Regions from separate parts of the Variovorax sp. GW458-11-26-14-LB1 genome, predicted to be linked through region 2. Evidence: riboswitches for the same ligand, from Rfam matches in the RefSeq annotation. Region 2 holds a riboswitch; the other holds the start of a gene.

Region 1 (3,327 bases), on a different contig from region 2:
CTGGAGCGCAGCGGCGCGCGCAAGCGGCTCGCGTCGCAACGCATCGCCAGCCGCAACCTGCACGGCACCGGCTGCACGCTCTCGTCGGCCATCGCCGCGCACCTGGCACTGGGCCTGGCGCTGCCCGACGCGGTCGAGCGCGCACGCGCGTACATCCTCGGCGCGATGCGCGCCGGTGCGGATGTGTTGGTCGGCGCGGGCCACGGTCCGCTCAACCACGGCTTTGCGCCAGTGCCGACCCACCGCGTGCCGCTGTCGGGCGGCTGAGCCAGGCCAGCACGAAGGTCGCCGCCAGCGTCGGCAACGCCGAGCCGAACTGCGGCGCCCATTTGGCGAGCGCGTGGTAGGCCGCGATGCCCGCGAGCCAGATCAGCGCCGCGCCCCAGTCGATGGTGCGCGTGCCGCTGGCCGACACGGCGTGGCCGCTGCCGAGCCGCCCGAGGATCACGCCGTACAGCGGCACGAACACCGAGCTCAGCAGCAGCAGGAAAGGTTCGAGCGTGTGCATCGGCAGCACCAGCGCCAGGCCGATGCACAGCACCGCCAGCAGCAGGCCCCAGCGCTTCACGCTCCAGCGGGGCAGCAGGCTGTGCGTGGAGACCGAGCCCGAGTACACGTCGCCATAGGCGTTGTCGAGTTCGTCGATGAGGATCAGCCCCAGCGCCACCAGGCCGCCCTGCGCCAGCAGCAGCGCCATGACGAGGCTGGTGCCCGGCTCGGCCACGCTCACCACCATCACGCCCAGCGCATAGCACCAGATGTTGGCGAGCGCGTAGCCGATCCAGGTGCCGCTGAACGCGCTGCCCAGGCCGCCCGCGGCGCTGCGCTTGCCGTGGCGCGCGTAGTCGGCCACCAGCGGCAGCCACGACACCGGCATCGCAATCACCAGGTCGAGCGCGCTGAACATGCCCATGCTGCCGTTGCCCGGCCGCGCCCAGAAGGCGTCCAGGCCCTTGGCGTGAAGCTGCGTGGCGAACTGCCAGCTGAGCCACAGCAGCGACAGCACCACCAGCGGCAGGCCGAAGCGGCTCACGAAGCGGCGCACCAGCTTCACCATCGAGCCGGCCAGCAGCGCCAGCAGCACCGCGCCCCACAGCAGCGTCGTCAGCACGCCGCCCCAGGCCGTGCCCAGCGCGGCGCCGAAGGCCTGCTGCCCGATCGCCTGTGTGCCCTCGCGCATGATCACGAGTTCGAAGGTGGTCCAGCCCACCAGCTGCACGATGTTGAGCAGCACCGGCAGCCGCGCGAAGGCGCTGCCGTAGGTGGCGTGCATCAGGCCGGCGCTGGCCAGCCCGGTTTCGCAGCCCAGCCGCGCGGTCCAGGCCAGCAGCCCGGCGCCGAGCAGCGAGCCCAGCACGATGGCCAGCGCCGCGTCGCGTGTGCCCACGGCCGGCACCAGGTAGGCGCCGATCTGCATCACCAGCAGCCCGACGCCGAGGCTGAACCACAGCGAGGCGTGGTCGTGCCAGCCGAAGACGCGCCGGGAGGCGGGCAGGGGCGTGAGCGCTTCGTTGCCGGACGAAGCGGAACTGTCGTTGTCGTTGTGTGCCATCCGTTTGCTCCAGTGCAAAAGGTTTGGCAGGTGGGCGAGGCTCCAGTGGCGCGGCCGTCACGCGAGACAACGCGACAGGCCACCGGACCAGCTTCCCTGCGCGAGGATTACCTCAGTCAGGTTCAAAGGGACTTTCTCAGCCACACCGGTCGAAACCGGTGCAGCACCCCTAGCGAAATGTCATTTTAGGCGCGTGTGTCGCAGACGCACCGAAAAGTTCCTGCGCACGGAAGAATCCGGCCACAGCGGGCCTTGCACCCGCCGCACCGATGGCGTGCCGGGGCCGAGGGCCTATTCCTCGTGCTTTCCCGCGCCCTCGGCGGAAAAATTCTCGACCACCGATTCGAGCCACCGGCCGACGATTGCCATCTCTTCGTCGCTGAAGCCCTGGGTCAGCCGTGCGTTCAACGCGCCGAGCCCGGCCTTTGCACGCTGTCCGGCAAGCCGTCCTTCCTCGGTCTGGTACAGGCGGAATGCGCGCCCGTCGTTCGGGTCTTGCGCGCGGGTCAGGTAGCCGGCTTTTTCGAGCCGGGCGGCAAGGCCGGACATGGCCGGTGCACCGATGTTCAGTGCCTGCGCGACTTCTCCCGTCAGGGCGCCATCGTTGGTCGACAGGAAAAACATCGTGCCGGCCTGGGCTGCCGACAGCGCGGGTAGGGCGTCGCCGCGGGTTTCTTTCCAGCGCTGCACCGCCCGCTGAGCGACGTTCAGAAGAAACACCAGCCTGTATTTTTTTTGAGCTTTCATCGGATTCCTGTGGCCTGGGCGAAGGCGCTGCAGGTTACATCTTATCCGTATTTATTTCGCACGCGAAGCATATACTTCGTATGCGAATTAAATGCCATCCCTCTCGCACGGTGCGAGAGGGCAACCAGGAGAACCTATGACCGAATACGTGACCGTCGAATCCACCCAGGGTGTCCTGACCCTCACGCTGGCCAGGCCGGAGAAGATGAATGCACTGACCAATGCGATGTATGGCCGTCTGGCCGATGCCATCGCAGGTGCCGAGAGCGACCCGTCCGTCCGGGCCATCGTGATGCGAGGCGAAGGTGGCATGTTCACCTCGGGCAACGACCTGGGCGAATTTGCTGCCGTGGCTGCCGGGAAGGCCGGCAACGAAGAGCGCCATGTCGCCCGCTTCCTGCGTGCGTTGGCGAGTTCAACGCGACCGGTGATTGCGGCGGTCAACGGACGCGCAGTCGGCGTGGGGACCACCTTGCTGTTGCACTGCGACTTCGTCGTGCTGGCTGAGGATGCGCTGCTGTCCACGCCGTTCGTCAACCTGGCGCTGGTTCCCGAAGCGGCGTCGAGCCTGCTGCTGCCTGCCCGCATCGGCCACGTTCGTGCCTACGAGATGTTTGCGCTGGGCCTGCCGGTGTCCGCTGCGCAGGCCTTGGCCTGGGGCATCGCGAACCGGGTCGTTCCTGTGTCGGACCTGCACGGCGAGGCGCAGAAGGTTGCCGAGCTGCTCGCCAGCCGTGCCGCGGGCTCGTTGAAGCTGACGAAGGGCCTGATGAAGCAGGGCGCGGCCGTTGCAGCCCAGATGGACCTCGAAGGCGCGCAGTTCGTGGAGCGCCTCCAGAGTCCCGAAGCGCGCGAAGCCTTCACGGCGTTCGCTGAGAAGCGGGCCCCTGACTTCTCAAAGACTGCGGCGTAGCGGCAAGCGGGCCGGTCATCGTCCAGATGTCGGCCGACCCGTGATGCGCCGGTCCGCGGGCCCCCGGCCCGGGTGAGAATCTCCGCCACGAGGGCGCCTTCGAATGCCCTGGAGG
Region 2 (3,327 bases):
CTCGATGAGCGCCGTCTCGTCCTTCACGGCCTTGCCGGTGAAGATGTTCATCGATTCCTCGGCCGTGAGCTGCCAGCCGAGCTCGCCGAGCATGTCGGCAAGCACGCGGTTGGTGATGGGTTCGGAATCGACGAGCACGCCGTCGCAATCGAAGAGAACGGCGGAAAAGGGGAAAGGGGTCATTGCGAGGCTGAAGTTCAGGGGTCTGGCTCCATGGTAGCAACGCCCCCTTTCCGCACGGGCAGACTCAGGCTATCGGGCCATCTCAGGCCACTGGCCGGATCGGGATGTAGATCTCGCCGCCGCCGGCCATGAATTCTTTCGACTTCTCTTCCATGCCCTCGGCCATGGCAGCCGCCTCGGCCACGCCCTTCTTGGCCGCGTACTCACGCACCTCCTGCGTGATCTTCATCGAGCAGAACTTGGGGCCGCACATCGAACAGAAGTGCGCCACCTTGCTCGAGTCTTTCGGCAGCGTCTCGTCGTGGAATTCGCGCGCCGTGTCGGGGTCCAGGCCCAGGTTGAACTGGTCTTGCCAGCGGAACTCGAAGCGCGCCTTGCTCAGCGCGTCGTCGCGCGAACGCGCACCCGGGTGGCCCTTGGCCACGTCGGCCGCGTGTGCGGCGATCTTGTAGGCAATGATCCCCTGCTTCACGTCGTCGCGGTCGGGCAGGCCCAGGTGCTCCTTGGGCGTCACGTAGCAGAGCATCGCCGTGCCGGCCCAGCCGATCATCGCGGCGCCGATGGCGCTGGAGATGTGGTCGTAGCCCGGCGCGATGTCGATGGTCAGCGGGCCGAGCGTGTAGAACGGCGCTTCGTGGCAGTGCTTGATCTGCTCGTCCATGTTGGCCTGGATCATGTGCATCGGCACGTGGCCCGGGCCTTCGATCATGGTCTGCACGTCGTGCTTCCAGGCGATCTGCGTGAGCTCGCCCAGCGTGCGCAGCTCGGCAAACTGCGCTTCGTCATTCGCATCGGCGCCAGAGCCGGGGCGCAGGCCGTCGCCGAGCGAGAAGCTCACGTCGTAGGCCTTCATGATGTCGCAGATGTCCTCGAAGTGCGTGTAGAGGAAGCTCTCCTTGTGGTGCGCGATGCACCACTTGGCCATGATCGAGCCGCCACGCGACACGATGCCCGTCATGCGGTCCGCCGTGAGGTGGATGAACGGCAGGCGCAGGCCCGCGTGGATGGTGAAGTAATCGACGCCCTGCTCCGCCTGCTCGATGAGCGTGTCGCGGTAGATCTCCCAGGTGAGGTCTTCGGCCACGCCGCCCACCTTTTCGAGCGCCTGGTAGATCGGCACCGTGCCGATGGGCACCGGCGAGTTGCGCACGATCCAGTCGCGCGTGGTGTGGATGTTCTTGCCGGTCGACAGGTCCATCACGTTGTCGGCGCCCCAGCGGATGGCCCACACCAGCTTCTCGACCTCTTCCTCGATGCTCGAGGTGACGGCCGAGTTGCCGATGTTGGCATTGATCTTCACCTTGAAGTTGCGCCCGATGGCCATCGGCTCGACCTCGGGGTGGTTGATGTTCGCGGGAATGATCGCGCGGCCACGGGCCACTTCGTCGCGCACGAACTCGGGCGTGATGATGCGCGGAATGCTCGCGCCCATCGGGTTGCCCGCCACGCGCCTGGCGCGCTCCTCGTTGGCCAGGTACTCGGCCATCCACTCGCGCTTGCCGTTCTCGCGCAGGGCCACGTACTCCATCTCGGGCGTGACGATGCCGCGGCGCGCGTAGTGCATCTGCGTGACGTTGGCGCCCGACTTCGCGCGGCGCGGCGTGCGCTGCAGCGCCGAGGCACCGGCGCGCAGTTCGGCCAGGCGCTGCGCGTCGCGGTCTTCGTTCTTCGCGCCGTCGTCCAGCGCGTGGTGCGTGCGGCCTTCATAGCTTTCGGTGTCGCCGCGCTCGATGACCCAGGCGCTGCGCACGTCGGGCAGGCCGCGGCGCACGTCGATCTCGACCTTCGGGTCGGTGTAGGGGCCCGAGGTGTCGTACAGGGAGACGGTTTCGCCGTTGGTCAGCGCCACGTCGCGCACGGGCACGAACAGGTCGGGCCGGCTGCCCGGAATGACGCACTTGTGCGAGGCGGGAAAGGGTTCGCGCGTCAGCGACAGCAGCGAGGTGAATTTGTCGGGGGCATTCATCGGAGGCACTCCTTGTTGAGGGAAAGGGTGCTCCGCAATCGCTCGTGGACCTCGGGAGGCCCGCCACCGAAAAAGGGAGTGACGGACCGAAGTCAGGGAGTGCAGCTCTTCTTACGCCGGTATGACCCGGATCAAGTTCGCGGGTCGGCAGCTTTGCCATCTCAGCACGCCACATGCGTGCACCCCGGAGCGGGGCCGATTGTGCGGGCCGAAGCCCGCCGCCGTCAACCCGGGGGCTGGTGCAGGTCTCCGTCGACGTAGAACCAGCGCTCGTCCTCGCGCACGAAGCGGCTGCGCTCGTGCAGGCGGAACGCCACGCCCGTCGCACCGCGCTGGCGGGCGACGAACTCGACCTCGGCGTGGTCGGCGTCGAGCACCGAGCGCGAGCGAATGTCCAGCCCCAGCCATTTGACGCCCGGCTCGAACTCGACCGAAGCCGGTCGCTTCGACGCGTGCCAGGTGGCGAGCAGGTAGTCGGCACGGGCCAGCACGAAGGCCGAGTAGCGCGAACGCATCAGCGATTCGGCGTCGGGCGCCGGCGTGTTCTCGAAATCGTCGAGGTAGCGCCCACAGCACAGGGCGTAGCCAATGGGCTTGTCGCGACGGTCGGTGCGGCCGCAGGGGCAGGGGCCGGGAGTGGGGTCGGTGGCGCTCATGAAGGGCTCTATTGGAACACTTGGCGCGGCGGGGGCTGAAGGTGGGGTGTGGGCGGCTTCCGGGCATGCCCGCTTTGCGGGGACCTGCCGGGGCCAAAGGCGCCGGGGCCTCTTGCGCCAATGGCTTGTGCCGCTAAAGTCGTCCGGCGTTTCGTTCCTTCAAGCTGAACACCAAAGCATGCTTTTGCGATTCCTCAAGCTGTTCTTCCTGCTCGCTGCGACCCTCTCCTTGGGCGTCTTTGCCTTTCTGCACGGGTTCAACGCATGGCGCGCCGGACAAATCGTTGTCACGCGAAGGGGACGCGAACCCTTTGTCGCAAGCGCCGATGGTGCATTTCCCATCACGTTCAATATGGAAGTTTGGGGATTGATGATCATCGGGGGCGCCGTTGCCCTTTGCGGCATTGCAGGCGTCGTCAAGTTCCTCATCAACACGCCGGACCAGCGACGCACGATGCTGACCCGTATGGATGGCGTCTCGCGTCGCGAGCGCAGTGACATGGACATTCCGTGGTCGATTGG

What was found. Region 2 has a riboswitch for thiamine pyrophosphate ahead of thiC (phosphomethylpyrimidine synthase ThiC). Riboswitches for the same ligand answer to the same signal wherever they lie in the genome.
Region 1: it holds a riboswitch for thiamine pyrophosphate, as region 2 does, so the genes downstream of both, AC07YS_RS03810 (purine-cytosine permease family protein) here and thiC (phosphomethylpyrimidine synthase ThiC) in region 2, are expected to answer to the same signal.

What each region holds. Positions count from the first base shown of each region.
Region 1 is NZ_JBWKYW010000003.1:211,935-215,261, forward strand. Features, by position in the region: gene thiD (bifunctional hydroxymethylpyrimidine kinase/phosphomethylpyrimidine kinase) at 1-267, shown strand, start outside; gene AC07YS_RS03810 (purine-cytosine permease family protein) at 212-1,552, opposite strand; TPP riboswitch at 1,629-1,733, opposite strand; gene AC07YS_RS03815 (MarR family winged helix-turn-helix transcriptional regulator) at 1,844-2,299, opposite strand; gene AC07YS_RS03820 (enoyl-CoA hydratase) at 2,436-3,212, shown strand.
Region 2 is NZ_JBWKYW010000002.1:287,632-290,958, forward strand. Features, by position in the region: gene AC07YS_RS02700 (HAD family hydrolase) at 1-183, opposite strand, end outside; gene thiC (phosphomethylpyrimidine synthase ThiC) at 266-2,149, opposite strand; TPP riboswitch at 2,241-2,346, opposite strand; gene AC07YS_RS02710 (YchJ family protein) at 2,374-2,805, opposite strand; gene AC07YS_RS02715 (hypothetical protein) at 2,984-3,327, shown strand, end outside.